DNA from 3 places in the Paludibacterium flexuosum genome. Region 1 is predicted to be linked to each of the others. Evidence: predicted binding sites of a transcription regulator. Region 1 holds the regulator's gene; each other region holds the start of a gene.
The links. The regulator HrcA, encoded in region 1, represses chaperone genes, less so after heat shock. The targets are predictions, from matches to a motif close to ATTAGCACTCGNNNNNNNCGAGTGCTAAT.
Positions count from the first base shown of each region.

Region 2: the regulator HrcA is predicted to act here: its motif matches at 9,192-9,220, upstream of groES (co-chaperone GroES).
Region 3: the regulator HrcA is predicted to act here: its motif matches at 2,994-3,022, upstream of rpoH (RNA polymerase sigma factor RpoH).

Region 1 is NZ_AP029060.1:175,767-186,094, forward strand. Features, by position in the region: gene recX (recombination regulator RecX) at 1-275, opposite strand, end outside; gene recA (recombinase RecA) at 279-1,334, opposite strand; gene hrcA (heat-inducible transcriptional repressor HrcA) at 1,618-2,640, shown strand; gene mltB (lytic murein transglycosylase B) at 2,672-3,679, shown strand; gene dnaX (DNA polymerase III subunit gamma/tau) at 3,734-5,680, shown strand; gene AACH39_RS00795 (YbaB/EbfC family nucleoid-associated protein) at 5,684-6,022, shown strand; gene recR (recombination mediator RecR) at 6,022-6,618, shown strand; gene AACH39_RS00805 (LysR substrate-binding domain-containing protein) at 6,626-7,066, opposite strand; gene AACH39_RS00810 (C1 family peptidase) at 7,127-8,941, opposite strand; gene AACH39_RS00815 (C1 family peptidase) at 9,134-10,328, opposite strand, start outside.
Region 2 is NZ_AP029060.1:3,016,102-3,026,429, reverse strand. Features, by position in the region: gene AACH39_RS14405 (accessory factor UbiK family protein) at 1-63, opposite strand, end outside; gene glnK (P-II family nitrogen regulator) at 421-759, shown strand; gene AACH39_RS14395 (ammonium transporter) at 783-2,093, shown strand; gene AACH39_RS14390 (ClpXP protease specificity-enhancing factor) at 2,205-2,651, opposite strand; gene AACH39_RS14385 (glutathione S-transferase N-terminal domain-containing protein) at 2,661-3,263, opposite strand; gene AACH39_RS14380 (cytochrome c1) at 3,418-4,173, opposite strand; gene AACH39_RS14375 (cytochrome bc complex cytochrome b subunit) at 4,191-5,534, opposite strand; gene petA (ubiquinol-cytochrome c reductase iron-sulfur subunit) at 5,550-6,134, opposite strand; gene AACH39_RS14365 (Nif3-like dinuclear metal center hexameric protein) at 6,252-6,998, opposite strand; gene groL (chaperonin GroEL) at 7,146-8,795, opposite strand; gene groES (co-chaperone GroES) at 8,835-9,122, opposite strand; gene AACH39_RS14350 (response regulator transcription factor) at 9,307-9,939, opposite strand; gene AACH39_RS14345 (glycosyltransferase) at 10,092-10,328, opposite strand, start outside.
Region 3 is NZ_AP029060.1:2,012,764-2,023,091, reverse strand. Features, by position in the region: gene AACH39_RS09660 (pilin) at 1-25, shown strand, start outside; gene AACH39_RS09655 (O-antigen ligase family protein) at 199-2,004, shown strand; gene rpoH (RNA polymerase sigma factor RpoH) at 2,109-2,960, opposite strand; gene ftsX (permease-like cell division protein FtsX) at 3,078-3,986, opposite strand; gene ftsE (cell division ATP-binding protein FtsE) at 3,983-4,636, opposite strand; gene ftsY (signal recognition particle-docking protein FtsY) at 4,678-5,676, opposite strand; gene rsmD (16S rRNA (guanine(966)-N(2))-methyltransferase RsmD) at 5,851-6,402, shown strand; gene AACH39_RS09625 (YfhL family 4Fe-4S dicluster ferredoxin) at 6,474-6,725, shown strand; tRNA gene AACH39_RS09620 (tRNA-Tyr) at 6,882-6,966, shown strand; tRNA gene AACH39_RS09615 (tRNA-Gly) at 7,019-7,092, shown strand; tRNA gene AACH39_RS09610 (tRNA-Thr) at 7,113-7,187, shown strand; gene tuf (elongation factor Tu) at 7,228-8,418, shown strand; tRNA gene AACH39_RS09600 (tRNA-Trp) at 8,431-8,506, shown strand; gene secE (preprotein translocase subunit SecE) at 8,573-8,926, shown strand; gene nusG (transcription termination/antitermination protein NusG) at 8,934-9,467, shown strand; gene rplK (50S ribosomal protein L11) at 9,567-9,998, shown strand; gene rplA (50S ribosomal protein L1) at 9,999-10,328, shown strand, end outside.

The DNA.
Region 1 (10,328 bases):
CCGGCCAGCGCCTGTTCGATCAGTTCGTTGCTCAGGCCTTTTTCACGCATGGCCTGACGCAGGCGCAGACTGCCATATTTGTCGGCCTTGCTGCGGGAAAACTGTTCGGCGAAGCGCTCGTCGGATTGCCAGGCGCGTTCTGCCAGACGCGACAGCACGTCTTCCAGCTCTTCTGCCGACTGGGCGTGCGGACGCAGACGGGTAACAAGCTCGCGGCGCGAGTATTCGCGCCGCGAGAGCAGATCGACGGCTCGCGCCATCAGACTCTTTTCCATGCCTTACAGCACGCTGTCTTCCAGCGTTTCCGGATCGCCACCATCTTCGCTCATGGCGATGGTGACCCCCACGGTTTCACGTACCTTGCGCTCGATGTCCTGGGCGATGGCCGGGTTTTCCTTGAGGAATTCGCGCACATTGTCCTTGCCCTGACCGATCTTCTGGCCGTTATGGCTGTACCAGGCACCCGATTTCTCGATGAAGCCGTGTTGCACGCCCATTTCGATGATTTCCCCTTCACGCGAGATGCCTTCGCCGTAAAGGATGTCGAATTCGGCCTGCTTGAACGGCGGCGAGACCTTGTTCTTGACGACCTTGACGCGGGTTTCGTTGCCGACCACTTCCTCGCCCTTCTTGATGCCGCCGATACGGCGGATGTCGAGACGGACCGAAGCATAGAACTTGAGCGCATTGCCGCCGGTGGTGGTTTCCGGGTTGCCGAACATCACACCGATCTTCATGCGGATCTGGTTGATGAAGATCACCAGCGTGTTGGTGCGCTTGATGTTGCCGGTCAGCTTGCGCAGCGCCTGGGACATCAGGCGGGCCTGCAGACCCACGTGCGAATCACCCATCTCGCCTTCGATTTCAGCCTTCGGCACCAGTGCGGCGACCGAGTCGACCACGATGACGTCGACGCCGCTGGAACGGACCAGCATGTCGCAGATTTCCAGCGCCTGCTCACCGGTGTCCGGCTGCGAGATCAGCAGATCTTCCACCTTGACGCCCAGCTTCTGGGCATAAACCGGGTCGAGGGCGTTTTCGGCATCGATATAGGCGCAGGTGCCACCCAGTTTCTGTGCCTCGGCGACCACCTGCAGGCACAGGGTGGTCTTGCCGGAGGATTCCGGACCGTAGATTTCGACCACACGGCCACGCGGCAGACCGCCCACGCCGAGTGCCAGATCCAGACCCAGCGAGCCGGTGGAAATCACCTGCAGGTTTTCGGTAATCTGGTTGTCGCTCATGCGCATGATCGAGCCCTTGCCGAACTGCTTCTCGATCTGGGCAAGGGCGGCCGCCAGGGCGCGGCTCTTGTCTTCGGTACGCTCTGCCATGCTATCTCCAATAAATGTATTTGCCGGTAAGGGGCGGATTATCGCACAAACCTCGGGGGTGACAAACGAAACCGGCCAGGCCTTGCCATTTTGCCGGACGTCACCACCTAAGTCTTCAACCGGCAAGCTTTTTTCCTGCAAACAAAGACTTTTGCCCGGTCATTGATGATAGTGTACGTAATCAAAATCGATTTGTCACTTGATATCGTACAAAATCATTTTGCCCCCCGTTCTGCAGACAGACTACTGTTGTCGCCTTGAGGGTTATGCCAGAATGCACAGCATGCTGAATCAACGTTCGGAACGCCTGCTCAAGACCCTGGTCGAGCTGTATATCGCCGATGGCCAGCCGGTCGGTTCGCGCACGCTGGCCATGGCCAGCGGGCTGGAGCTGTCTTCTGCCTCCATCCGCAACATGCTCGCAGACCTCGAGGGCATGGGGCTGGTTGCCGCGCCGCATACCTCGGCAGGTCGCATCCCGACTTCGCGGGGCTACCGGGTCTTCGTCGACCGCCTGCTGACCGTTTCCCCGCTGGAGACCGATGCCGTGCGCGAGCTGGAGTCGGGGCTGCAGCCGGACAGTCCGCAGCGGCTGGTGCATGCCGCTTCCTCGCTGCTCTCGGAACTGACGCATTTCGCCGGCGTGGTGGTCACGCCACAGCGACCCGACGTGGCGTTTCGCCAGGTGGAGTTCCTGCGCCTCTCCGAACGCCGCGTGCTGCTGATTCTGGTCACGCTGGATGGCGATGTGCAGAACCACCTGCTGCAGACTCAGCGTGATTACGCGCCCGGTGAGCTGGTCGAAGCCGGTAATTTCCTCAACCAGCATTATGCCGGTCTGGGGCTGAGCGGCATCGCCTTGCGGCTGGAGGGCGAGCTGCAGGGTCTGCAGCGCGACATCACCGAGCTGATGACGGCCGCCATCGACTTCGGCCGTCAAGCTGCCCGCACCCCGCAGGAGTCGGTGATGATCAGCGGAGGCAGCAATCTGTTGCATGTGCGGGATCTGTCCGAAGACATGAACCGCCTGCGCGAGCTGTTCGACGTCTTCGAACGCAAGACCGAACTGCTCGAATTGCTCAACCAGAGCCGCGAGGCCCAGGGGGTGAGTCTGTACATCGGCGACGAGTCCGGCCTGCTGACGCTGGATGAATGCAGTGTCGTGGCGGCTCCGTACCGTATTAACGGGCAGGTGGTCGGCACGCTGGGGGTCATCGGACCGACCCGCATGGCCTACGAGCGCGTGATTCCGATCGTCGACATTACCGCGCGCCTGGTGTCGAGTGCCCTGTCATTCGGCGAGTAGGCCCCTCGTCCAACCTAAGAGAATGGATGCCATGAAGAAAAGAATCCTGGCGGCGCTGCTGCTTGCCGCCCCATTGCTGGCCCGGGCCGATGCCGCCTTCCTCGCACGAGCCGACGTGCAGCGCTATATCGACGAGCAGGTTGCCGGCGGCCAGTTCTCCCGGCCGGAACTCGAAGCCGTGTTTGCCAATGTGGAACTCAAGCCGCGCATCATCGAGGTCATGGACCGGCCGGCAACCTCACGCCCCTGGTACCAGTTCCGCAGCAATTTCTACAACGAAAAACTGCTCAATGACGGCGTCGCTTTCTGGAAGGCCCACCCCGACGCGCTGGCCCGCGCCGAACAAACCTACGGTGTGGCGCCGGAGATGATCGTGGCCATTCTGGGCATCGAGACCCACTACGGTCGCAATACCGGCAGTTTCCGCGTGGTGGATGCGCTGTCGACCCTGGGCTTCAACTATCCGCGCCGTGCCGAGTATTTCCGTGGTGAGCTGACGCAGCTGCTGCAACTGGCGCATGAAGAACGCCTCGATCCGCTGACTTTCAAGGGCTCCTACGCCGGCGCCATGGGCTGGCCGCAGTTCATGCCGTCCAGCTTTCGCCAGTGGGCGGTCGATTTCGACCACAGCGGCCATCGCGATATCTGGAACAACCCCGACGATGCCATCGGCAGTGTGGCCAATTACTTCCAGCAGCATGGCTGGATCCATGGCGACGACATTCTGATTCCCGCCGATGTTACCCCGGGACCGCAGGTCGATGCCCTGGTGGCCGACAAGTTCAATCTGCACTACACCGTGGCTGAACTGGCGGGCATGGGCGTGAAGCCGGAAGTGCCGCTGGCGCCGGCGGTGAAGGCGGTGCTGGTGCCGCTCGAGGTCTCGCCTGGGGTGACCGAATACTGGCTGGGGCTGAACAACTTTTATGTGATTACCCGTTACAACAAGAGCACGCTGTATGCCAAGGTGGCCCAGGAAATCGCCCGGGAGATCAAATCGCGCTATGTGGCGGCAGTGTATGCCGACCAGCCGAGCTGATTTTTCCGGAAAACATTTCGCCATCCCGGACAATTGCCATTAGAATCCGCCTCCATGACCTATCAAGTTCTTGCCCGTAAGTGGCGTCCCAAGCGCTTTGCCGACCTGGTCGGCCAGGAGCACGTGGTTCGTGCGCTGTCCAATGCGCTGACCGATGCGCGGCTGCATCATGCCTATCTGCTGACCGGTACGCGCGGGGTAGGTAAAACCACGATTGCCCGCATTCTGGCCAAGAGCCTCAATTGTGAAGTCGGCGTCGGGGCCGAGCCCTGTGGCGAGTGTCCGGCATGCCGGCAGATTGACGCCGGTCGTTTTGTCGATCTGCTGGAAATCGACGCGGCTTCCAATACCGGCATCGACAACATCCGCGAAGTGCTGGAAAACGCCCAGTACGCGCCAAGCATCGGCCGCTTCAAGGTGTACATCATCGACGAAGTGCACATGCTGTCGAAGAGCGCCTTCAATGCCATGCTCAAAACGCTGGAAGAGCCGCCGGCACACGTCAAGTTCATTCTCGCCACCACCGATCCGCAGAAGGTGCCGGTCACCGTGCTGTCGCGCTGCCTGCAGTTCAATCTGCGCAATATGACGCCCCAGCAGGTCTCCGGCCATCTGGCGCACGTGCTGGCGCAGGAGGGCGTCAGCTATGAGGCCCCGGCGCTGGCTTTGCTTGGCCGCGCCGCCTCCGGCTCGATGCGCGATGCCCTGTCGCTGCTTGACCAGGCTATCGCCTACGGAGTGGGTGAAGTCCGGGAAGAGGGCGTCCGTGCCATGCTCGGCGCAGTCGACCGCCGCTACCTTTTCGTGCTGGCCGAGGCCCTGGCCGAGGGGGATGGTGCCAGACTGATGCAGGAAGCCGGCAAGCTGGCCGAGCGCAGCATCGGTTTTGATGGCGCCCTGGCCGAGATGGCCCTGCTGTGGCACCAGGTGGCGCTGATGCAGAGCGTGCCGGCCGCCATTGCCGAGGACGAACCGGAGCGAGAGGCGCTGACCCAGCTGGCTGCGCGCGTGGCGCCGGAAGATGTTCAGTTGTATTACCAGATTGCCCTGCACGGTCGTCGAGACCTGGCGCTGGCACCGGATGAACTGGCCGGTTTCTCCATGACCTTGCTGCGCATGCTGGCCTTCCATCCGCGCCATGCGGGCGAAGTCGCGACGTCTTCGGCGCCGGCCATCCCGCGCGCCCAGTCATCGTCCCATGCGCCGGCGGCACCGGCGGCCCATGCCGCGACAGCGGCGGCGAGTACGGCGACCCCGGCACGTGATCTGCTGGCGCAACTGTCCGGACGCAGCGCCCGTCCTGCCGCACGTGAGCAGGCGGCCGAACCGGCGGCGCCGGAAGAGCCCGAGCCTGCTGCGATACCGGCACCCGCACCCGTTGCGGCGGAACCGCCGACCGCGCCGGTGGCTGCGGTCGCCCGACCCGCCGAGCCTCCGCGGGAGACTGCTGCACCGGCCCCTGTGGTGGCCGCTGCCCCGGCGGTGCGCGAACCCGAGGCGCAGGACAGCCCGCCCTGGGATGACGACGATGACATCCAGCTGGCCACCCCCCGACCGGTCGATGACGACTGGGTGGCCGAGCCGCCGGCAGCGCCGTCCGTGCCGGCGGTGTTTGATGGCGACTGGATCAGCCTGATCGGCGAGCTGGGCCCGCGCATGGGCGCCGCGCGCATGCTGGCACAGAATGCCATGCTCAAGTCCTACGATGGTCAGCTGCTGGCACTGGCGGTGCCGGAAAGCTTTCGCCACCTCGCGGCGCGCGACTATCAGGAAAAACTCAAGAGTGTGCTGGCCGAGCGTTTCGGCAGTGCGCTGCAAGTGACCGTCTCGGTCGAGGATCTTGGCCTGGAAACCCCGGCCATGAAGGATGCCCGCGAACGCCAGACACAACTGGCGGCGGCGCGACAATCACTGGAAAACGATGCCGTGGTTCAGCAGTTCGTGCGCGATTTTGATGCCACACTGCTCACGGATACCATTCAACCCGTTCAGGAGTCGTAAGCAATGTTCGGAAAAGGCGGTATGGCCGGCTTGATGAAGCAGGCGCAGCAAATGCAGGAAAACATGAAAAAGGCGCAGGAAGAACTGGCGCGTATCGAAGTGGAAGGCCAGTCCGGTGCCGGCATGGTCAAGGTCGTCATGACCTGCGGCCACGATGTCAAGCGCGTTGCCATCGACGACAGCCTGCTCAGCGATGCGGCCGATGACAAGGAAATGCTGGAAGACCTGATCGCCGCGGCCATCAACGATGCCGTGCGCAAGGCCGAAGCGACCTCGCAGGAGAAAATGGCCGGCTTCACCAATGGCCTCAGCCTGCCCCCGGGCATGAAATTCCCGTTCTGATGAAAAACCCGCCTTCGCTCGATCAACTGATCGCAGCGTTGAAGGTACTGCCGGGCGTTGGGCCGAAATCGGCCCAACGCATGGCTTTCCACCTGCTGCAGCGCGAACAGGCCGGCGCGGAGAAACTGGCGCGGGCGCTGGATCGAGCCTTGAGCAGTCTGGTGCATTGCGAGCGCTGCAATACCTTCAGCGAAACCCCGCTGTGCAATCTGTGCGCCGACCCCGAGCGCAGCCAGAACCAGTTGTGCGTGGTGGAGATGCCGGCAGACCTGCTGATGCTGGAGCAGGCCCGTTGCTACGATGGCCTGTATTTCGTGCTGATGGGACGCATCTCGCCGCTGGAAGGTCTGGGACCGCGCGAGGCCAATCTCGACAAGCTCTTGCTGCGCGCCCAGGACGGCGTGGTCGAGGAGGTGATTCTGGCGACCAACTTCACCGCCGAAGGGGAGGTGACCGCCCACATGATCAGCGAACTGCTCAAGCAGCGCGGCCTCAAAGTGTCACGCATTGCGCGCGGCATGCCGGTGGGCGGCGAGCTTGAGCACGTCGATCCCGGCACCCTGGCACAAGCCCTGTACGAGCGCCGTACGACCTGACAGCCGTTCAGGCTGTCGGGCCTGTTTCATGGACGGCCACCACCTGTGCCGCCAGCCATCCGGCGAAGGCGGCAAAGCGTGGCCGTTTCTCTTCCCCTGCCGGACAAATCTGATCGTAGCCATAGCCTGACGGACAGGCCGGGAACGGCACGACCAGGCGTCCGTCGCGCAGTGCTTCCGCCTGCAGCGAACGTCGTCCCATCGCTACGCCCATGCCACTGACCGCCGCCTGCAAGGCCATCTCGGCATATGATTGAACACGGTCTGCCGTTGCTGTACTTCCAGCGTCTCTCCCTGATCGTGCCGCCAGTGTTGCCACGCCAGGGACGGGGACAAGCTGTCGATGAATTCGGTGCAATGAATAAAGCGCGCCCCGGCCAGTGCCTTGACCCCCTGTGCCAGCGCCAGCCGGGCAGCATCGTGCGGACTGCACACCGGCAGCAGCCACTCGTCGTACAGTCGCTGGCAATGAAGAAGCTGCCGCCCCCAGGGGCGGCAGCTGCAGGCCTCAGGGGCGGTTCAGTATGACCCTGAAGGACTGAGGCTCACTCCACGGGCTGCTGCCAGAATGATTGGCCGCCAGCAGTACCCAGATATAGTCGCCGCCGTTTCTGAGTGCCGCATCCGGCGTGACACTGCATGTCCCGCTGGCACAACCCAGCTGATCGGGGGAGAACTGGCCGGTATAGAGGGTGGGGCCGTTGTTTTCGCGCAGATTCAGATAATACCGGGTGGCGCCCGGAACCGGCTGCCAGCGGTAGGTTGGTTTGATCTCGCTGCTGTTGCCGGTGGGGGCCAGCAGGCCGGTCGGTTTGACCGGTACCGGCTCGCCCACGGTCACGGTCACCGTGGCGCTGTTGCCGCTGCCGGCCGCATTGCTGCCGATGACACTGTAGGTCGTGTCATTCTGCGGCGTGACGTCGCCACTGCTGTCAGTGTTGCTCAGGCCAGTATTGGCGCTCCATCGGTAGCTGCTGGCCGCAGGCTGGCAGGATGCGCTCAGATGACTGGGCGATCCACGGCCAACAAAGGCCGGGTCGGCACTCAGGCTGCAAATCGGTACGCCGGCCTTGTTGCCGGACTGGGTGAGGGTGAAAGACTGATCACCGATGGTCAGGTGCGCCGTACGGCTGTCGGTGCTGCGGTTGGCGCCGACCAGGTAACGTACCGTGCCATGACCGGCTCCACTGCTGCCGGCGGTGATCAGCAGCCAGCTGGCGTCGCTGCTGGCGCTCCAGGCGCAGGTCTTGCTGCTGTTGACGCTGACGCTGCTGGAGCCGCCCACGGCGCTCATGGTGCCGCTGTTGCGCGCCAGTTTGAACTGGCATGGCGAGTCGGGCGGGGTGACCGAGCCATCCGCCAGCACCATTTCCGTGCCGAACTGCACGTCGCTGGCCAGCTCGCTGTAGGCGATTTCAAAGAAACCGGCTGTTCCCCAGCTCTCCCCCCAGCTGTTCTTGACGATGAAGGCCTGATCGGCATCATTCCAGCCCACCAGCAACACAGCATGATCGCCTACCCAGTCGCCGCTGACATGCTGGTAGACCCCGCCTGCGTAATAGTAAAAATCATTGAAAACGCGGAACGTGACCACCAGCGGACCCGTCGCGTACAGCGCATTCTTCAGTACATCCACCGTGGCGGTGGCGTTCTGCACCACATACTGCCAACTGTTGATCTTGTAGCTCTGCGACTGCCAGCCCGGGCGCGCGGTACTGCAGCTGCCATTGTCGGCGGTATACGGATAGTAGGCCTCACTGGCGTTGCCGGGAGACTTGAGGAAATTAGAGGCCTGATCCGGCCAGCCCCCGCCGCAATCGCCCGCGCCACTGCACGACAGCACGATCTGTTCGGACAGGTCCAGATTCTTGTCCGGCGTATTGGCGCTGATCAGGGCCCGTGACTCCAGCGCCGCCGTCACGGCAAAGGCCCAGCAACTGCCGCAATTGCCCTGGTTCTTCACCGAGGTGACATAGCTGTGGCCATTCAGGTTGCGCCAGTCAAAGCTGGCGGGAAGGGCCGCCAGCCCCGGCTTGCGCTGCTGGTATTTGGGATTGATGAACGGTGTCTTGTTGCCGCCTGGCTTGAGGCCGGTCAGTCTTTTTTTGGCTTCCGGCGTCCAGTTGGCGACCGGCGTGGCACGAGCTTGCCATTGTGCGCCGCTCTGGCGAATCGCCAGCTGGATGCTGGCCAGCTCACGGGCAACTTGCTGCTCGCTCAGTCTGGCCGGTTCTTCGGGGGCGGCAGCCCAGCCCGGCAAGGCGATCAGCGATAGCGTCAGCAGCATGCACTGCAGCCCGCTGCGCAGGGAAAGAGTCTTCATGGTCGGGGTCCATTCTGTGAAGAGAGACAACGGGCTCACCTGTCATCGGCGGCATCGGGATGATGCGCCGCCGTAGGAGCCTGAGCTGAAGTGTCGGAAGTGGGGCAGGGCGCGGCAACGGATCAATCAACCAGTTGCCGGCGGCCCATTTGACTGCTGTAGTGGGGTGGGCAGCGATTTGCCCGTGTAGCCTTAGTCCTGGCCGCCGCCGGCTTTTCCTGTGGCGGCGGTGCGGAAGGCGGTGGCACGGCTCCACGGGCTGTAGCCACGGCCGTTGGCTGCCAGTACCTGCCACTGATAGTCGCTGCCGGCATTCAGTGAGTTGCTGGCCTTGTACAGGCAAATCCCGGTCGAGGTGGTGCAACCTGCTTCACTGGCCAACAGTGACGTCTGCCATACCATCCGTCCGCTGCTGTCACGTACATACAGGTAATAGCGATCGGCCATGGGCACAGCGCCCCAGCTGAACGTCGTTCGAATCGGCACACTGTCGCCGACCGGGCTGAGCAAGACCGTGGGCGCGGGGGGCGCCGGCGGGTGGACGGGGGCGGTCACTTCGCCGTCGGCCAGCGTCATCTGGGTGGCAAATTGCGAATCACCGCTGATTTCGCTATAGGCAATGCGGAAGAAGCCCGCCTCGCCCCAGCTGGTGTCCCAACTGTTCTTGACGATGAAGGCCTGGTCCGCATCGTTCCAGCCGACAATTACAATGGCGTGATTGCCGACATAATCACCCGCGACATGACGATAGACCCCCGAGCCGTAATAGAAAAAGTCGTTAAAGACCCGCATGGTGGTGACCAGCGGTCCGCTGTTGTAGAGCGCGTTCTTCAGCAGATCAACACTGGGGGTTTGGCCCTGGGTAACGAATTGCCAGCTTTTCAGCCGGTAGCTGGCGTCCTGCCAGCCACTTTGCGCCAGGCTGCATGCCCCGTTGGCGGCGCTGTAGGGGTAATAGCCCTCATCGGCGTTGCCCGTTCGGGTGAGAAAGCCGTTGGCCAGATGCGGCCAGCCGCCATCGCAACTGCCCGCCTGACTGCACGACAGTACGATCTGCTCGGACAGGTCGAGGTTTTTGCCCGGCGTGTTGGCCGAGATCAGCGCGCGCGACTCCAGCGCGGCGGTCACGGCAAAGGCCCAGCAACTGCCGCAGTTCCCCTGGTTCTTGACTGGCGTGACATAGCTGCGCCCGCCGACCGTACGCCAGTCGAACAGGCCGGGTAGCGTACCGGCGCTCGGCTGATAGCGTTTCGTTTCCACGCCGGCCATCACCGGCGGTGCACCCTGCGGGACGCCGGTCAGCCGTTTTTTTTGCTCCAGCGGCAGCTCGGAAACCGGCGATACCCGGGTGCTCCAGCCGGCATCGGTCTGCTGGATGGCCTGATTG
Region 2 (10,328 bases), 770 kb from region 1:
GCTGGCGGCGATGGTCTCACTGATTTTGCTGCTCAATTCCTCGAACAGTTTCTGACTAAGCATGGCAATACTCCGTTCGTATTCGGTCTGATTGAAATCCGGCTTGAGTGTAGCAAAAAGCCCCAGCTCCCGCAGTGTCCGTGGCATGCACCAGACTTGCCAGCCAACGCACCAGCATGGTGCATGAACAGACGAGCCGGACCTGCGCCCCCGCATCACCGCCCTGCCCTCGTTCAGACAACAACGCGGACGAACAGACAGCCTGCTTTTTTCAAGCGGCCGAAATGCTGGCTGGATAAGGCATTCAGTCTGCTCGCGGAATTTTTTTCTCACAACAGTGTGAGGCTGGCATGTTTTCTGCAATGCAGCATATGAAGTCTACAAAACATCAGCAGGATCAGGGACAGCAAAGGAGAGGTCATGAAATTGGTCACAGCGATTATCAAGCCGTTCAAGCTTGACGAAGTACGCGAGGCCCTCTCGGCCATCGGCGTACAAGGTATCACCGTCTCGGAAGTCAAAGGCTTCGGGCGCCAGAAGGGACACACCGAACTCTATCGCGGCGCAGAGTATGTGGTGGACTTCCTGCCCAAGGTCAAACTGGAAATCGCCATCGACGATGCCCTGCTTGATCAGGTCGTCGAAGCCATCGAGAAATCGGCGCGTACCGGCAAGATCGGTGACGGCAAGATTTTTGTCGTGGATCTGCTGCAGGTTGTCCGTATCCGGACGGGCGAAACCGGCGTGGACGCAGTTTGATCATTGGACAGGGGGGAATAGAGATGAAGAAAACCATCACTGCGCTGGGTCTGGTCGGGCTGTTTCTTGCCCTGCCGGCTTTGGCCGATGCGCCGGCAGGTCCGGCACTGCAAGACTTCAAGGTCATCAACTCCGGTGACACGGCCTGGATGATGACCTCGACCGCGCTGGTTCTGTTCATGACCATCCCGGGTCTGGCGCTGTTCTACGGTGGCATGGTACGCAAGAAGAACGTCCTGGCGACCCTGATGCAGAGCTTTGCCATTACCGCACTGGTCACGATCATCTGGACGGTCATCGGGTACAGCCTGGCCTTTACGGTCGGCTCGCCGTACATCGGCGACCTCAGCCGCGCCTTCCTGCAGGGCATGGACTACCTCAGTGACGTCAAGAAGATCAGCGTCCACCCGAGCGCCGGCACCATTCCTGAAGCAGTCTTCATGATGTTCCAGATGACCTTTGCCATCATCACGCCGGCACTGATCACCGGTGCCTTTGCCGAACGGATGAAGTTCTCCGCCATGCTGATCTTCATGACCCTGTGGTCGATTCTGGTCTACGCGCCGGTCGCCCACTGGGTGTGGGCACCGGGCGGATGGATGGCCGGCAAGGGGGTCCTGGATTTTGCCGGCGGCACAGTGGTGCACATCAATGCCGGTATCGCCGGTCTGGTCTGTGCCCTGGTGATGGGCAAGCGTGTCGGTTTCGGCAAGGAAGCCATGCCGCCGCATAACCTGGTCCTGACGCTGATTGGCGCTTCGATGCTGTGGGTAGGCTGGTTCGGCTTCAACGCCGGCTCCGCGGTCGTCGCCGATGGGCGTGCCGCCATGGCCATGGTCACCACCCAGATCGCTACTGCCGCGGCGGCACTGGCCTGGATGTTTGCCGAATGGCTGACCAAGAAAAAGCCGTCCGTACTCGGCATCGCCTCCGGCGCCGTCGCCGGCCTGGTGGCCATCACGCCGGCCTCCGGTTTCGTCGATGTACAGGGTGCCCTGATCATCGGCATCGCTGCCGGGGTGGTCTGCTTCTGGGGTGCCACCGGCCTGAAGCACATGCTGGGCTATGACGACTCGCTGGATGCCTTCGGTGTTCACGGCGTCGGCGGCATTCTCGGCGCCCTGCTGACCGGTGTCTTCGCCGTCAAGCATATCGGCGGCGCCGATGGCAGTCTGGCCACTCAGGCGCTGGGGGTTGGCGTCACGGCGGTGTACTGCGCGATCGTGACCTTCATCCTGCTGAAAGTCATCGATCTGGTTGTCGGTCTGCGTGTCGCCGAAGAAGAAGAACGCGAAGGGCTGGACGTGGTTCTGCACGGTGAACGCATCGAATAAGCACAGAATTCGTGGTAAGGGACTTTGGGGCGCTTCGGCGCCCCCTTTTTTTGTCTGCCGGGCGGACAAAGAAAAACGGGCGCCGCAGCGCCCGTGATGATTCGATCCGGCTTACTTGACGATGCGCAGGTTGGGCGGCCCCTTGGGCTTGTCGCCCTCGGGGGCGGCAGGCGAAGCAGACTGATTGCCCTTCTCGCCCGGAATCGCCGCCGGTGCATGATCAACGGCATGCAGGTGCTCGGTATTGGCCAGCTCGACATCAAACCCCATCCCCTCACCGGTTTCGCGGGCGAAGATCGACATCACGTTGCCAATCGGCACGAAGACCTGACGGGCCACACCGGCAAAACGCGCCGAGAAGGTGATCAGGTCATTATCGATGCGCAGCTCCTTGGTGGCATCGGCACTGATGTTCAGCACAATCTCGTTGTTCTGCACATACTCGCGCGGCACATCGGTACGCTCATTGACCCATACGACGATATACGGCGTATGACCGTTGTCGGTGCACCACTGATGCAGGGCACGGAGCAGATAGGGTTTGGTGCTGGTGGTCATGGGAACCCCTTATTTACGCATGGCCTTTTCGGACGGCGTCAGCGAATCGATGAACGACTGGCGCTGGAAAATACGCTCGGCGTACTTGAGAATCGGCGCGGCACTCTTGCCCAGATCGATGTTGTAGTGTTCCAGACGCCACATCAGCGGCGCGATGGCCACATCGATCATCGAGAAATCATCGGCCAGCATGAACTTCTGCTTGGCAAAGATCGGGGCGATGGTGGTCAGGCCGTCACGGATGGCTTCACGGGCCTTGGTGGCTTCCTTGCCGGTCGCACCGGATTCCAGTGTCTTGACGTGGTTGAACAGTTCCTTTTCGAAACGGAACAGGAACAGACGGGCACGGGCACGCATCACCGGATCGGCCGGCATCAGTTGCGGGTGCGGGAAGCGCTCGTCGATGTATTCGTTGATGATGTCGGATTCATGCAGGATCAGATCACGCTCGATCAACACCGGCACCTCGTTGTACGGATTCATTACCGCGAGGTCTTCCGGCTTGTTGTGGAGATCCACGTCGATGATCTCGAAATCCATGCCCTTTTCGTACAGCACGATACGGCAACGGTGGCTGAAGGGGCAGGTAATGCCGGAGTACAGGGTCATCATGGCAGGCACTCATCCTTGACGGTTCAGGTTGGAAAATTGCCACGATTCTAGCATTTTCCACCCTGCCATTACCAGTTTTTATGCGTAAGCGCATGATTAAAAAAGAAAAAAGGCAAGGTTCGCACCTTGCCTTTTATCCCGAAGTTCACACGTCTCAGTGCACGTCGCGCCAGTATTCCTTCTTGAGGAAGTAGGCCAGCGGCAACAGCAACAGGCCGAGGAACATCAGCACGACATAACCGATCTGCAGTCGCTTGACCTGAGCCGGCTCGGCCATGAAGACCAGGTAGTTGGTCAGGTCGGCCATACGCTGGTCGAACTCGGCCGTATTGGCGTGACCGTTTTCCAGCTTGGTCATGCTGCCTGCCTTGACCAGCACCAGTTGTTTCTCTTCGGTGCCGTCACTGTTCTTCACGGTTTTCAGCTGCTGGTCACCCTGCCATTGCCACAGCACATGCGGCATGGCCACCTTGTCGAACACCAGGTTGTTCCAGCCGGTCGGACGGGTATCGTCCCGGTAGAAACCGCGCAGGTAGGCATACAGCCAGTCGGCGCCACGAGCACGCGCCTCAACCGACAAATCCGGCGGGTTGTTGCTCAACCACTTCTTGGCATCCTGCGGATCCATGGCCACATGCATGGTGTCGCCGATCTTGTCACTGGCGAACATCAGGTTCTTCTTGATCTGATCTTCCGAAAGACCAATATCGGTCAGCCGGTTGTAGCGCATGGCATTGGCCGAATGGCAGGACAGACAGTAGTTGACGAAGATCTGCGCACCGCGCTGCAACGACTCGGTGTCCTGAATATCAATCGGTGCCTTCGGCAGCACCGGACCTTCTTCGGCCGCTGCTGCCAACGGCAGCAGCAGTGCCAGCGCCGCGAGCAGATGACGAATTGGCTTTTTCATGATGGTCATCCCTTCGGTCAGATATGGTTGGCGAACAGGGCGGCGGCCACGATCAGCAGCGCCCACAGCACGAAGAACATCACCTTGCCGCGCGTCGTCGACTCGGTCACCCGTGTCGGTACCGGCACCTTGCCGGCATCGTTCTTGGTATAGAACGGCATGCCGAGGAAGAAGGCAAAGTAAATGACCGACAGCGTGCGCGCCACCAGCGTACGAACATCCGTCGGCGGCAAGGCGCCCAGGATGCCGAGACCGACAAAGGCAATCACGAACAGCGTCAGCATGAACTTGAACTTCGGCCCACGATAGCGCACCGACTTGATCGGCGAACGATCCAGCCAGGGCAGGAACACAATCAGCACCACCGCGGCGCCCATGGCCAGCACGCCCCAGACCTGAGTCCCGAGGAAGGACGGCACGGCGCGCAAGATGGCGTAGAACGGCGTGAAGTACCATACCGGCGCAATATGCGGCGGCGTCTTGAGCGGGTCGGCCGGGAAGAAGTTATTCGCTTCCAGGAAGTACCCCCCCATGGTCGGCATGAAGAACACGATGCAGGAGAACACAATCAGGAACACGGCCACGCCCAGCACATCCTTGACGGTGTAGTAGGGGTGGAACGGAATGCCATCCAGCGGCAGATGGGTTTGCGGATCCTTGTGCTCCTTGATTTCCACGCCATCGGGGTTATTGGAACCGACCTCATGCAGCGCCATCAGGTGCGCCACGACCAGTGCCAGCAGCACCAGCGGCACGGCAATCACGTGCAGGGCAAAGAAGCGGTTCAGCGTGGCGCCCGACACGACATAGTCACCACGGATAAAGACCGACAGGTCAGGACCGATGACCGGGATCGAGCTGAACAGGTTGACGATCACCTGAGCCCCCCAGAACGACATCTGGCCCCATGGCAGCAGATACCCCAGGAAGGCCTCGGCCATCAGGCACAGGAAGATCAGCATGCCGAAGATCCACACCAGCTCGCGCGGCTGCTTGTAGGAGCCATAGATCAGGCCACGGAACATGTGCAGATACACCACGACGAAGAACATCGAGGCGCCGGTGGAGTGCATGTAGCGGATGATCCAGCCACCGCTGACGTCACGCATGATGTACTCGACCGAGGCGAAGGCCACCGACATCTTGGTACCGGGCACCAGGGTGGCATCCGGCATGTAGTTCATGGTCAGGAAGATACCGGTCAGCAGCTGCATGACCAGCACCAGCAGCGCCAGCGAACCGAAGAAATACCAGAAATTGAAATTCTTGGGCGCGTAATACTCGATTACGTGCTCCTTGAGCATCGACGTCAGCGGAAAGCGTGCGTCGATCCAGTTCAGCAGTTTTTGTCCCTTGCTCATGGTTTCGCCCTCAGCTTATTTATCGTCGCCGACCAGGATGCGCGTGTCGGACAGGTATTTGTGTGGGGGAATCAGCAGATTCTTCGGTGCCGGCATGCTCTTGTAGACGCGTGCGGCCAGATCATACTTCGAACCGTGGCAAGGACAGTAGAAACCACCCAGCCAGTCCGGGCCCAGATCTGCCGGCGCCAGGTCAGGCCGGAAAGTCGGCGAACAGCCCAGATGCGTACAGATACCCACAGTCACCAGCAAGCCAGGCTTGATCGAGCGATGACGGTTTTTGCAGTACTCCGGTTGCTGATCCATGTCGGACGTCGGATCGGCCATCTGATCATCCAGCTTGGCCAGATTCGCCACTTGCGTCGGCGTGCGCGACAGCAGCCAGACCGGCTTGCCCTGCCACTCGACGTTGACCATCTGGCCAGGTTCGATCTTGCTGATATCCACCTCGACCGGCGCGCCGGCGGCCTTGGCACGTTCTGACGGCAGGAAACTCAGCACAAACGGCGTGGCCACCCCGGCCACCGCCACTCCCCCGACCGCGCTGGTTGCCACCGTCAGGAAGCGACGGCGCCCTGCATCGACTTGTTGTTCACTCATTACAGTCATCCTCAATCATGGAAACTCGAGCGTTTATCCCAACGGATTTTACCTGATTACCCCTACAAATCTGAAGGGTTTATGCAAATAAATTGATTATGCCCGCTACATTTATGCTTAAACAGGGTTTGGCAGATCAACAAAATCCACCTCAATGCCAAAGGCATCAGCCAGCGAGCCCCCCAAAGCCGCGATACCATAGCGTTCCGTGGCATGATGGCCGGCCGCCATAAACACACAGCCAGACTCCATGGCCATATGCTGATTTTGTTCAGAAGCTTCCCCCGTCAGAAAGGCATCTACACCGAGGGCAATGGCGGCATCAAAAAAGCCCTGCGCACCGCCAGTACACCAGGCCACACGACGAATCGGCCTTGAGGCCTCGCCGAGCATCAGGACCTCACGGTGCAGACGGGCAGACACCGCCTGGCGCCAGGCCTCCGCCGACAGGGCCTCTGGCAAGTGGCCATGCCACAGCAGATCCTGCTCTCCCGTCTGACCTTGCGGCAGCAACCCCAGCACTTTGGCCAGCTGGGCGTTATTGCCATACTGCGGATGGGCATCCAGCGGCAAGTGATAGGCCAGCAAGCTGATGTCATGCTGCAGCAGGGCCTGCAGACGACGCTTTTTCATGCCGATAATGCGCTGGTCCTCACCCTTCCAGAAAAAGCCATGATGCACCAGCACCGCGTCAGCCTGGCGCGCTACCGCCTCATCAATCAGTGCCTGCGAGGCGGTCACGCCACACACAACCCGCCTCACCTCCTCGCGCCCGGCCACCTGCAAACCATTGGGGCAATAATCCTTGAAACGCCACGGCTCCAGCACCTGATCCAGATGATTCAGCAAATCTGCTAACTGCATATCACATCCAATAATTGAAAATCTCTGTCATTAAAGCCTACCGCAGCAAGAAACAAAAGCCCAGCCACCCGGCTGGAAACAATAAAAAAACGCCACGAGCAAGCTCGTGGCGTTTTTCATGACAGATGACAGATGGTCTGTCGGCGATTACATCATGCCGTCCATGCCCATACCGCCCATGCCGCCCATACCGCCCATGCCGCCAGCAGCAGCCTTGTCTTCCGGCAGTTCAGCGATCATGCAGTCGGTGGTCAGCATCAGGCTGGCGACCGAAGCGGCGTGTTGCAGCGCAGTGCGGGTCACCTTGGCCGGATCCAGCACGCCCATTTCCAGCATATCGCCGTACTCGTCGGTCGCAGCGTTGAAGCCAAAGTTGCCCTTGCCTTCCAGCACGCGATTCACCACAACGGACGGTTCGCCACCGGCGTTGGCAACGATCTGACGCAGCGGCGCCTCGATGGCACGCAGCACGATCTTGATACCGGCATCTTGATCAGCGTTGTCGCCCTTCAGGGTTTCCAGCGATGCACGAGCGCGCAGGATGGCAACGCCACCGCCAGGCACCACGCCTTCTTCAACGGCTGCACGGGTAGCGTGCAGGGCGTCTTCGACGCGTGCCTTCTTTTCCTTCATTTCAACTTCGGTGGCAGCGCCAACCTTGATCACAGCAACACCGCCTGCCAGCTTGGCAACGCGCTCTTGCAGTTTTTCACGGTCGTAATCGGAAGTGGCTTCTTCGATCTGCTTGCGGATTTCACCCACGCGCGCCTGGATCGAGGCGGCATCACCAGCACCGTCGATGATGGTGGTGTTTTCCTTGCCCACTTCGATACGCTTGGCTTGGCCCAGCATGTCGAGGGTGACCTTTTCCAGGGTCAGGCCCACTTCTTCGGCAATCACGGTACCACCGGACAGAACGGCGATATCCTGCAGCATGGCCTTGCGACGGTCGCCAAAGCCCGGAGCCTTGACGGCAACGGTCTTCAGGATGCCGCGAATGTTGTTGACCACCAGGGTCGCCAGGGCTTCGCCTTCAACATCTTCGGCGATGATCAGCAGCGGACGGCCCGACTTGGCCACCTGTTCCAGAACCGGCAGCAGGTCGCGGATGTTCGAGATCTTCTTATCGAACAGCAGGACGAACGGGTTGTCCAGGGCAGCGATTTGCTTGTCCTGATTATTGATGAAGTACGGGGACAGGTAGCCGCGGTCAAACTGCATACCTTCCACAACTTCCAGTTCGTTGTTCAGCGACTTGCCGTCTTCAACGGTGATCACGCCTTCCTTGCCAACCTTTTCCATGGCATTGGCGATGATTTCGCCGATGTCGGAGTCAGAGTTGGCGGAGATCGAACCCACCTGAGCGATTTCCTTGGAGTTGGAGCACGGACGCGACAGCTTGGCCAGTTCGCCAACCAGGGCGATCACAGCCTTGTCGATACCACGCTTCAGATCCATCGGGTTCATGCCGGCAGCGACGAACTTCATGCCTTCCTGAACGATGGCCTGAGCCAGCACGGTCGCCGTCGTGGTACCGTCACCGGCCACGTCGGAGGTCTTGGAAGCCACTTCCTTGACCATTTGAGCGCCCATGTTCTCGAACTTGTCCTTCAGTTCGATTTCCTTGGCAACCGAAACACCATCCTTGGTGATGGTCGGAGCACCGAAGGAACGGTCCAGGACCACATTACGACCCTTCGGGCCCAGGGTGACCTTGACCGCATCGGCCAGGACATTGACACCCACTACCATCTTGGCACGGGCGGATTCACCAAAACGTACGTCTTTAGCAGCCATTCTCAAACTCTCCAGTAATCTGTTCAGTCAGCGACAGCATTATTCAACGATGGCCATCACGTCTTCCTCGCGCATCACGAGGACTTCGTCACCGTCGATCTTGACGGTCTGGCCGGAGTACTTGCCGAAGATCACCTTGTTGCCGACTTTCAATTCCAGCGGACGACGTTCGCCGTTTTCCAGGATCTTGCCATTGCCGACGGCAATCACTTCACCCATATCCGGCTTTTCGGCAGCTGCACCCGGCAGCACGATACCGGACGCAGTTTTTTCTTCTGCCTCAAGGCGCTTGATCACAACACGGTCATGCAAAGGACGAATAGCCATTGATTTCTCCTGATATCCAGTGGCTGTTGAAAGTTGAAATACCAATCAAATCAGCATTTTGTTCGAGCGCCTAGCACTCGACCCTAGCGAGTGCTAATGATATGGGCGCATCAAACCCCTTTCAAGGGCACGGAGAACAAAAATTATTTCTATAGACGCAAAGCAATCAATAGAAACCGGCAAATCAGACCACCCCCATTTCTCTTGCATACTCGGCAATGGCGATCGAATTCTTCAGCTTGAGCTTGGTCAGCACCCGGGCCTTATAGGTACTGACCGTCTTCTGGCTGATGAAGAACATGGCGGCAATTTCCTTGTTGCTGAAGCCCTTGGCGATGTAGCGCATGATGGCCAGCTCCCGGACCGTCAGGGCGGTCAGGGCATCGCTGGCCTTCAAGGCCTGAGGATTGATCCCCTGCGCGGCAATCAGATGGGCGGCCGGAAAGCAGTTATAGCCCGCCAGCAGCGCACGCACCGTATTGGCAATTTCGGTCATGTCCTTGGACTTGGTGACAAAACCATTGGCCCCCTCCTCGGCGGCCTTGGCGGCGTACAAACCTTCTTCATGCCCCGTCAGCACCAGGATGCGGATCTTGTCACTCACCGCCTTGATGCGGCGAATCATGCCCAGGCCATCCGTCTTCGGCAAAAACAGATCCAGAATCACCAGATCCGGCACATGGCGCTTCACTTTTTCCAGCCCGTCCTGCCCACTGTCCGACACATCGACGACAGACAGATCCCCTACCTGCTCCAGGCAGGTCTTCAAGGCCAGCACGATCACCGGATGATCGTCGATCACAATGATTTTTTTCATATGCATACCCTTGCGGCGCAATCGTCCGCTGTTATCCCCGCGGGAACTATGGGGTACACAAGGATGGCAGGGCTATCAGATGAAAAGAGCCGGCGTCACGGCCGGCTCTGAAAGACAGGTAAGATCATTCCTAAATGCCTGGCGAGCGTGAATCAAGCGTCCCCATCACGCTTGCACGAAGCGCGCACCAGCCAGCGCGGCGTTTTAAATCGAATGATCATGCGATAGAGTGCGAGGTAAAGCAGGACAAACAGCAGCACACACACCATCAAAACCGGTGTGCTCTGCCAGAACAGCATGGCAGGCGCAATCGACAATGCGGTCAGACCCCACAGATAAGGAGCGGTCATGCTATTACGGCGAGTGAGGTGCTCGGCTTCGCGGGAGCC
Region 3 (10,328 bases), 1.8 Mb from region 1:
CAACTGCCGCTCTGGCGGGAAATAAGACGAAAAGGATGTGGCAAACAGGCACACAGGGGCTTCTCCTGTGTGCTTTGTGCATCAAAACCGCCGGGGAGGCGGCAAACGTTGTTGTTTAAGCGAATTTGATTAAAAAGCGTGCTGGCTTAGCACGATTTTTGCGCTATCCTTGCGGCTTCAACGAAACGACCCCGAGCTATGCAATTCAGAACCCTGACCCTGTCGATGGCCACCCTGTTCTGGTGCCTGATTGCCATCGTCCCCTTCGCCTCGCCAATTCACTATGTGCCGCTGCCGCAATGGTGGGGTGAGCTCATGACGGTCTGGCTGGCCTTTGGGGCCGGACTGCTGCTGGCCTGCAACGGCATCCTGTTCGAACGCCTGCCGCGCGCGATGATCTGGTGTCTGGTGCTGGCGCTGTGCTGGGCGATTCAGCCCTGGTTTGTGAAAATCCTGTTCCCCGGCATGAATTACGCCACGGCGCTGGCATTCAGTGCGCTGGCCTATCTGGCAGCCGTGACCCTGACCTTGCGTGATGAGCTGGGTCTGCCGCGCCTGACCTACTGGCTGGCCTGGGCCCTGATGGCCGGGGCGCTGGTGCAATCGCTGATCGGTCTGACACAGCTGACCGGGATTGCCCCCATGCTGGGCGGCGTGGTGTTTTATGATTCCTCACATCTGACGACCAACATCTTTGGTCATATCGGGCAGCGCAATCAGTACGCGCATTATCTGATGTGGGGCATGATCGCCGGGGTATACCTGTTCTCGACCGAGAAGCTGCGCGGGCGCTGGTTCCTGCTGTGGATGGTCTGGCTGTCGGTGATGCTGGCCTATGCCGGGTCGCGTACCGTACTGCTGTACGTGGTGGCCGTGGTGCTGATCAGCATTGTCTGGCATGCCCGGATTCGCACGGCCATTTCGCGCCGGCTGATGCTGTCCATGCTGCTGGCCTGCGCCGCCATTGTGGCGGGCCAGTTCCTGCTGCCATACGTCAATCAGTTTGTGGCGCTGTTTACCCATAATCAGCAGGCCGTATCTTCCGGTGTGCAGCGGCTGGCCGCCAATGGCGACGATATGTCTTCCCGGCGTTTTGCCGAGATGTACAAGGCCTGGCTGGTGTTCCGTGCCCACGCGGTACACGGCGTGGGCTGGTCGCAGTTTGCTGCCGAAAGTGTGCGTCTGCAGGCTTTGCCGCAGTTTGCCAATGATGGTTTTAACAGTGGCCTGTTTACCAATGCCCATAACCTGGTGCTGCAGTTGCTGGCCGAAATGGGCTGGGTGATCACCGCGATTGTCTTCGTTGGTTTCGGCTGGGTGATCTGGCCCTATTTCAGCCAGAAGGCCCAGGTGGAAGGCGTGCTGCCGCTGGCCTGCATGGCTGTGACCCTGATCCACAGCATGGTCGAGTATCCGCTGTGGTATCTGTACTTCCTGGCGATGCTGGTGGTTTTCATGTCGCTGGCGCCCTTGCCGGAACGTGGTCGCGGTACCGGTCTGGGGGTGTTGTGGCGGCTGGTGCTGTTTGCCGGCATGGTGGCGCTGGCGGTGATGTCGGTGGCGTCGGTGCGGCATTACAGCGAGCTGACCGGGCTCTATACCCCGGCAGACAACGAGAAAATCGACAATCCCCGCATTGCTCGCCTGGGGCAGATTGTGCGCGATGAGCCGCTGTACGCCTTCCATGCACTGTATACGCTCGACAATTATCTCGAGGCGACACCGGACAATCTGCAGCAGAAGCGTGCCTGGGTGGATCAGATGGCCGCCATTCGTCCCTATCCGGATGTGTTGCTGAAGCAGGCAGAAATGCAGGCGCTGGTGGGGCAGGAAGCACAGGCCGAACAGACGCTGCGTCTGGCGCTGGCTTCGTTCCCGACCTATGCCCATGACTTTATCGAAGATTTGAAGGACGGCCCGGCATCCTGGCAGCGTTTGCGTGTCATCAGCAGTGAGGCTTATGCCAGGCTGCCGGCGCGTTATCGTACCGCCCCGGCCGAATAATGCCGCGGATGCCCCGGGCCCTGTTCGACAGGGCCCCGTACGGGGCAGGCAATAAAAAACCCTGCCGGCTGCGGCAGGGTTTTTTCATGGGCGGTGAGTGAAGATCAGGCCTGACTGAGCATCGCCTGTTTCATTTTCCCCAGCGCCTTGGCCTCGATCTGGCGGATTCGCTCGGCAGAGACGCCGAACTCGGCAGCCAGATCATGCAGGGTGGCACCGCTGTCATCGGCCAGCCAGCGCGCTTCGATGATGCGGCGACTGCGGTCATCCAGCGTGCACAGTGCTTTTTCCAGTCCAACCGTTTGCAGCTGAGCCAGGGCCTTCTTTTCCAGCTGACGGGTCGGCTCGGTTTCGGCGTCGGCCAGCCAGTCGATCGGGGCAAAGGCTTCGTCGTCGCCTTCTTCCGCCACCAGGGCGATATCCTGACCGGTCAGGCGAGTTTCCATTTCCAGCACTTCTTCACGCTTGACGCCCAGATCATCTGCGATGGCCTGTGCTTCTGCATCGGTGAGTGCGGAAAAGTTCTTCTTCATGCTGCGCAGGTTGAAGAACAGCTTGCGCTGAGGCTTGGTGGTGGCAATGCGCACCAGGCGCCAGTTGCGCAGGATGAATTCGTGGATTTCAGCCTTGATCCAGTGGATCGCGAACGAGAACAGGCGGACACCGCGGTTGGGCTCGAAGCGCTTGACTGCCTTCATCAGGCCGATATTGCCTTCCTGGATCAGATCGGCCTGCGGCAGGCCGTAACCGGCATAGCCACGCGCAATGGACACCACGACGCGCAGGTGCGAGAGCACGAGCTTTTTCGCCGCTTCCAGATCGTTGGATCCGTGGTAGCGGGTTGCCAGCTCGTTCTCTTCTTCCGCCGTCAGCATCGGGACGCTGTTCACGGCCTGGATGTACTGCTCCAGACTGCCGGAGGTTGATGGAACGGGCAATGCAAAAGTTGTGGTCATAGGGCGTTGGTTCTCCAATCAAGGTAATGCAATGTTAGCACTCGGGTTAGTCGAGTGCTAGTCGATAAAGTTTCATTCCCTGATGTATTTGTTTATCGATTTAATAGCCTGTTGTTATCAGCGTGGCCCGATATGCCGCAGGTGGTGGTCGGCGGCAAGACGGGCGCCAATCACCGCCAGCAGGGCGGCGCCACCGATGAATACCGCCAGTTCTACAGGCTGAAGCATGCGCAGGGAGACGTGCTCGTTATAGAGACGGGCAAAGGCCTGAATCGGCGGATTGGCAATCAGCGCCAGCCAGCTGGTGAGCCCCCAGGCGATCAGGGCGGCCAGAATGCCCTGCCACAGCGCGTGGTAGATGAACGGGCGGCGGATAAAGCTGTCCGGTGCGCCGATGAGCTTGGTGACTTCGATTTCATCGCGCCGGGCCAGGATCTGCATACGAATGGTGTTGTGGGTGACCAGGACCAGGGCTACGCCCAGCACCGCGGCCAGGAACCAGGTGAGCTGGCGGCCGAGCGAGATCATGGCGAACAGGCGCTTGGCCCAGCTGGCATCGAATTGGGCGCTCTCGACCATTGGCAGGCCGGATAGCTCTTTTTGCAGCATGTCCAGTTCGCGCGGGTCGAGTGTGGTCGGGGTGACGACGAAGGCGTCGGGCAGCGGGTTGCTGCCCAGTCCGTCCGACAGGCCCTGCAGGCCGTTGCGCGCTTCCATGTCTTTCAGTGCCTGACCCTTGCTGATGTAGACGAAGGATTGCACTTCGGGGTGCTTGTGCAAGGTGCTGTTGACGGCAGAAATGTCGGCCGCCTCGGCGCTTTGCTCCATATACAGCGTGATTTGCGGCGTGGCCGTGAGCCGGCCGGCCCAGTCCTGCAGGCTGGCCATGGCGACAAACAGCGACAGCGGCAGCGCCAGGGCCACCGACAGCATCAGCAGGTTGAGCAGGCTGCCAAAGGGCTGGCGCATAATCTTGATCAGGGCGCTGCGGGCGCTTTGTGCGTGCAGATAGAAGAAGTGTTTCATGCGGCGAATTGTCCTTCTCTCAGACGGATGATGCGGCGGCCGTAATCCTCCATCAGGGTTTCGTCGTGCGCCGAGATCACCACGGTGGCCCCAACCTGATGGAAGGATTTGAACAGTTCCATGATGTCCAGTGCGTAGGCACGGTCCAGATTGGCCGAAGGTTCATCGGCGATCAGGATGGAGGGGCGGTGCACGACGGCGCGGGCGATGCACAGGCGCTGCTGCTCACCACCGGACAAGCGGATGGGCATGGATTTCTCCCGCCCCAGCAGACCGACCTTGTCCAGCGCTGCACGCACGCGTCGCGCGGCGTCGCGCCGGTCGAAGCCGATGATGTCCAGTGGCAACATCACATTATCGAAGACGTTGCGGTCGAACAGGATTTTGTGGTCCTGGAACACCATGCCGATATGCTGGCGAATGAAGCAGATCTGATTGTTGCGCATGCGGGTGAGGTTCTGGCCATTGACCAGCACGCCACCCTGGGTCGCACGCTCGATACCGGCGATCAGCTTCAGCAGGGTGGACTTGCCTGCGCCGGAGTGCCCCGCCAGGAAAACCATTTCGCCGGTGTCGATGGAAAAGGACAGGTTCTTCAGTGCCTCAATGCCACCGGGGTAACGCTTGCTCACCTGGTCAAACTGAATCATGCGGTGTGATCCTCAACAATGTCGGGTTGCTGTCGTGCCACTCAATCGAACAGTGCATCGATGTAGTCACGGGCCGAGAAGGGGCGCAGATCGTCCAGACCTTCACCGACGCCGATGAAGCGCAGTGGAACCGGGTGCTGCTTGGCGATGGCGGCGATGATGCCGCCCTTGGCCGTACCGTCTAGCTTGGTCAGGATCAGGCCGGTCAGCCCCAGCGCCTCGTCAAACACCTTGACCTGATTGAGGGCGTTCTGGCCGATGTTGGCATCCAGCACCAGAACGACCTCCTGCGGTGCCTCGGGCAGCGCCTTCTGGATGACGCGCTTGACCTTGCGGATTTCTTCCATCAGGTGCAGCTGAGTCGGCAGGCGGCCGGCCGTATCGGCCAGCACGATATCGATGCCGCGGGCCTTGGCCGAGTTGATGGCATCAAAGCAAACGGCGGCGGAGTCGCCACCCTGCTGGGTAATGACGGTCACATTGTTGCGTTCGCCCCATTCCATCAGCTGTTCGCGCGCCGCGGCACGGAAGGTGTCGCCGGCAGCCAGCAACACGGATTTGTTCTGATTCTGGAAGTACTTGGCCAGTTTGCCGATGGAGGTGGTCTTGCCGGCGCCGTTGACCCCGGCCATCATGATGACGAACGGCTTGCCCTGGCTGGTGTCGAGCGGTACTTCCAGCGGCGCGATCAGCTCATACAGCACGTCTTTCAGTGTCTGTTTGAGTTCACTGCTGTCTTTCAGACCGCGCAGAGAGACACGGGCGCGCACCTCGCGCAGCAGGTGTTCGGTGGCATCGACCCCCATGTCGGCCGTGAGCAGCACGGTCTCGAGTTCTTCGTAGAGCGCTTCGTCGATCTGTCCGCCACCGAAGAGCGAGGCGAGGTTTTTGCCGAGTTTGTCACGCGTCTTGGCCAGGCCCGACTTGAGTCGTTCGGTCCAGCTGCGCTGAGGGATGGCCGGCGTGTCGGAAGGTTCGCGCGGAGCGGCTTCGACTTCGCTGACGTCGGTATCGGATTTCTTTTTGAAAAAACTGAACATGCGTGACCTGTTGATGCTATTAAAGGCGAATGGTGAAATTGTACCTATTAAAGCTGTGCCCGGCACGCCGGTTCATGAAAGAATAACGGGTTGTACGTATTTTATTGACGATGTTTGACCGAGGGCGGTGTCAGCCTGTTCGACAAACGGTAGTATGCAACTCTGGCGGATGGCATGAATCAGCAACGTAACAAAGTCAGAATCATCGGTGGCGAGCACCGGCGGCGCCTGTTGTCCTTCCCGGACTCCGCAGGCTTGCGACCGACACCGGACCGGGTGCGGGAAACCGTCTTCAACTGGCTGGGGCAGAATCTGTACGGCAAGAAATGCCTGGATTTGTTTTCCGGCAGCGGTGCCATGGGGTTTGAGGCCGCGTCCCGCGGCGCAAGCAGTGTGGTGATGGTGGAGAAGAGCAAGGCCGTGGCTGCATCGCTGCAGTCCAACAGGCAGTTGCTGGCTGCGGGCAATGTCGATGTGCAGTGTACCGATGCACTGCAGTATCTGCGCCACAGTCGTGAAGTGTTTGATGTGGTGTTTGTCGATCCGCCGTACGATAGCGACTTGCTGCAGCAGGTGCTGCCCATGTTGCCGGGATTGCTGGCACCGGAAGCGGTCGTGTATCTGGAGAGCCGGCAATGGCCCGCTCTGGCAGGGTGGACGGAATTGCGTCGGGGGAAGGCGGGAACGGTCTGTTATGGATTGATTGCCCGCGACGCCGCCGACTGAATGGTGTATGAATGGATGAGACCGGTCTGCGACCGGACGAGTCTGCCGTGAAATGTGTAGAGGAATGAATTATGGCTTTGATGATTACCGACGAATGCATCAATTGCGACGTCTGTGAACCCGAGTGCCCCAATCATGCGATTTCGCAGGGCGAAGAGATTTATCAGATCGACCCCGAGCTGTGCACCCAGTGCGTTGGTCATTACGACGAGCCGCAATGCCAGCAAGTCTGTCCGGTAGATTGCATTCCGCTGGATCCTTCGCGTGTCGAAAGCGAAGAAGAGCTGATGCAAAAGTATGAGCGGATCTCTGCCAAAGGCTGATTCCTGCCGCTAAGTTCATGATCCGAAAGGAAACGCCCGGGATGGCCGCCCAGCCTGCCGGGCGTTGTCTTTTGGCGGTGTGGAAAAAAGCTGAATTTTTTTTGTTTTGGGTGTTGACACCCCTGAGGGGCTTCTATAATATTCGGCTCTCTTCACGGAGGGATTCCCGAGCGGTCAAAGGGATCAGACTGTAAATCTGACGGCTCTGCCTTCGAAGGTTCGAATCCTTCTCCCTCCACCAGATTTCAAGCGTTTTGGCGCGAGTAGTAAATGGTCGTCCGTGTTCGTGATAGGCGGGTGTAGCTCAATGGTAGAGCAGAAGCCTTCCAAGCTTATGACGAGGGTTCGATTCCCTTCACCCGCTCCAAGCGTATTAGCCTGTTAGAGGCCCATGTAGCTCAGGGGTAGAGCACTCCCTTGGTAAGGGAGAGGTCGGCAGTTCAATTCTGCCCATGGGCACCACCACGTAACTTTTTGATTTGGATTCAGGGAAAAGTTCATCATGGCAAAAGGTAAGTTTGAGCGGACTAAACCGCACGTAAACGTCGGCACCATCGGTCACGTTGACCATGGTAAGACCACCCTGACTGCTGCCATCACCACCATTCTGTCGAAGAAGTTCGGTGGCGAAGCCAAGGGCTACGATCAAATTGATAGCGCGCCGGAAGAAAAGGCACGTGGTATTACCATTAACACCGCTCACGTTGAGTACGAAACCGAGACCCGCCACTACGCACACGTAGACTGCCCGGGTCACGCCGACTACGTGAAGAACATGATTACCGGTGCTGCCCAGATGGACGGCGCGATCCTGGTTTGCTCGGCCGCTGACGGTCCGATGCCGCAAACCCGCGAACACATCCTGCTGGCTCGCCAGGTGGGTGTACCGTACATCATCGTTTACCTGAACAAGTGCGACATGGTAGACGACGAAGAGCTGCTGGAACTGGTTGAAATGGAAGTGCGCGATCTGCTGTCTTCCTACGACTTCCCGGGCGATGATCTGCCGATCATCAAGGGTTCGGCCCTGAAGGCGCTGGAAGGCGACCAGTCCGAAATCGGCGAACCGTCGATCTTCCGTCTGGCTGATGCTCTGGACAGCTACATCCCGACCCCGGAACGTGCCATCGACAAGCCGTTCCTGCTGCCGATCGAAGACGTGTTCTCGATCTCCGGCCGTGGTACCGTTGTGACCGGTCGTGTTGAGCGCGGTATCGTCAAGGTCGGCGAAGAAATCGAAATCGTTGGTATCAAGGCTACCGCCAAGACCACCTGCACCGGCGTGGAAATGTTCCGCAAGCTGCTGGATCAGGGTCAGGCTGGTGACAACGTCGGCGTTCTGCTGCGTGGTACCAAGCGTGAAGAAGTTGAGCGTGGTCAGGTTCTGGCCAAGCCGGGTTCCATCACCCCGCACACCGACTTCACCGCTGAAGTTTACGTTCTGTCGAAGGAAGAAGGCGGCCGTCACACCCCGTTCTTCGCCAACTACCGCCCGCAGTTCTACTTCCGTACCACGGACGTGACCGGCGCTGTATCGCTGGCTGAAGGCGTGGAAATGGTTATGCCTGGCGACAACGTCAGCATCACCGTTGCGCTGATCGCTCCGATCGCCATGGAAGAAGGTCTGCGCTTCGCTATCCGCGAAGGTGGCCGCACCGTCGGCGCCGGCGTTGTAGCCAAGATCATCAAGTAATTGCAGGTTTATAGGCCAGTAGCTCAATTGGTAGAGTATCGGTCTCCAAAACCGAGGGTTGGGGGTTCGAGACCCTCCTGGCCTGCCAAGTAAGACTAACCGGCGCTATTGCGCCGGTTGGTCTTTTGTCACATACGCGCTGAGAACATTCCGTATGGAAATGCAAGACAAAATCAAGCTGTCCCTGGCTGGTCTGCTGATCGCCGCTGGCGTGGTAGGCTTCTATATGATTCCGGAGGCGCAGAGCTTTGTGCGCGTCCTGGCCATGTTTGTGGCGCTGGTGCTGGCTGCCGCCGTTGTCTGGACCACGCAGTCCGGACGAGAGTTCGTTGCCTATGCGCGCGACTCGGTCGCCGAAGGGCGCAAGGTGGTATGGCCCACCCGCAAGGAAGCCATGCAGATGACGGGGATTGTCTTCCTGTTTGTTGCCGTCCTGGCATTGTTCATGTGGTTGGTTGACTCGGGTCTGACCTGGTTGGTCTACGACGTGATTCTCGGTCGAGGTTGATAGATAAATGGCTAAACGCTGGTATGTCGTGCACGCTTATTCCGGTTTCGAGAAGAGCGTGCAAAAAGCACTGCGCGAGCGCATCGATCGTTCCGATGTTGCTGATCAGTTCGGCCAGATTCTGGTGCCGGTTGAAGAAGTGGTGGATATCAAGAACGGTCGCCGTTCGATCACCGAGCGCAAGTTCTTCCCGGGCTATGTGCTGATCGAAATGGAAATGACCGATGAAACCTGGCACCTGGTGAAGAGTACGCCCAAGGTGACCGGCTTCATTGGCGGCACGGCGAACAAGCCGGCGCCGATTTCCAAGAAGGAAGTCGATTCGATCATGCAGCAGATCCAGGAAGGGGTGGAGAAGCCCCGTCCGAAGGTGCTGTTCGAAGTGGGCGAAAAGGTCCGTGTGACCGATGGTCCGTTCAACGATTTCAACGGTACGGTCGACGAAGTCAACTACGAGCGCAACAAGCTGCGTGTCTCGGTGCAGATCTTCGGTCGTGATACCCCGGTTGAGCTGGAATTCAGTCAAGTAGAAAAAGTCTGATTGCTACTTGGCAATGTGGGTGAAGGATGTGTATAATCCAACCCTTTCGTCTGGGAAGCAGGCTTGCGCCTGCGTTATACCCGTTTAGGAGTGTAAATCGTGGCAAAGAAAATTGTCGGCTATATCAAGCTGCAAGTGCCCGCTGGTAAAGCCAATCCGTCGCCGCCTATCGGCCCGGCTCTGGGTCAGCGCGGTCTGAACATCATGGAATTCTGCAAGGCGTTCAACGCCCAGACTCAAGGCGTTGAGCCGGGTCTGCCGATTCCGGTTGTGATCACTGCTTACGCAGACAAGTCCTTCACCTTCATCATGAAGACCCCGCCGGCCACCATTCTGCTGAAGAAGGCCGCCGGCCTGCAGAAGGGTAGTCCCCGTGCCAATACCCAGAAGGTAGGCAAGGTGACCCGTGCCCAGCTGGAAGAAATCGCCAAGACCAAGCAGCCGGATCTGACTGCCGCCGACATGGACGCCGCCGTGCGTACCATCGCTGGCTCCGCTCGCTCCATGGGTCTCGAAGTGGAGGGTGTGTAAATGGCTAAAGTTTCCAAGCGCATGCAAGCAGTTGTTGCCAAGATCGATCGCAACAAGCTGTACCCGGTAGACGAAGCCCTGGCGCTGGTCAAGGAAGCGGCGACTGCCAAGTTCGACGAGTCTATCGACGTTGCCGTTAACCTGGGCGTTGATCCGCGTAAGTCCGACCAAGTGGTTCGTGGCTCCGTGGTTCTGCCGCGTGGTACTGGTAAGTCGGTTCGCGTTGCCGTGTTTGCTCAGGGTGCTGCCGCTGATGCAGCCCGTGAAGCCGGTGCCGAAGTCGTTGGCTTCGAAGACCTGGCCGAGCAAGTCAAGGCCGGTCAAATGGAC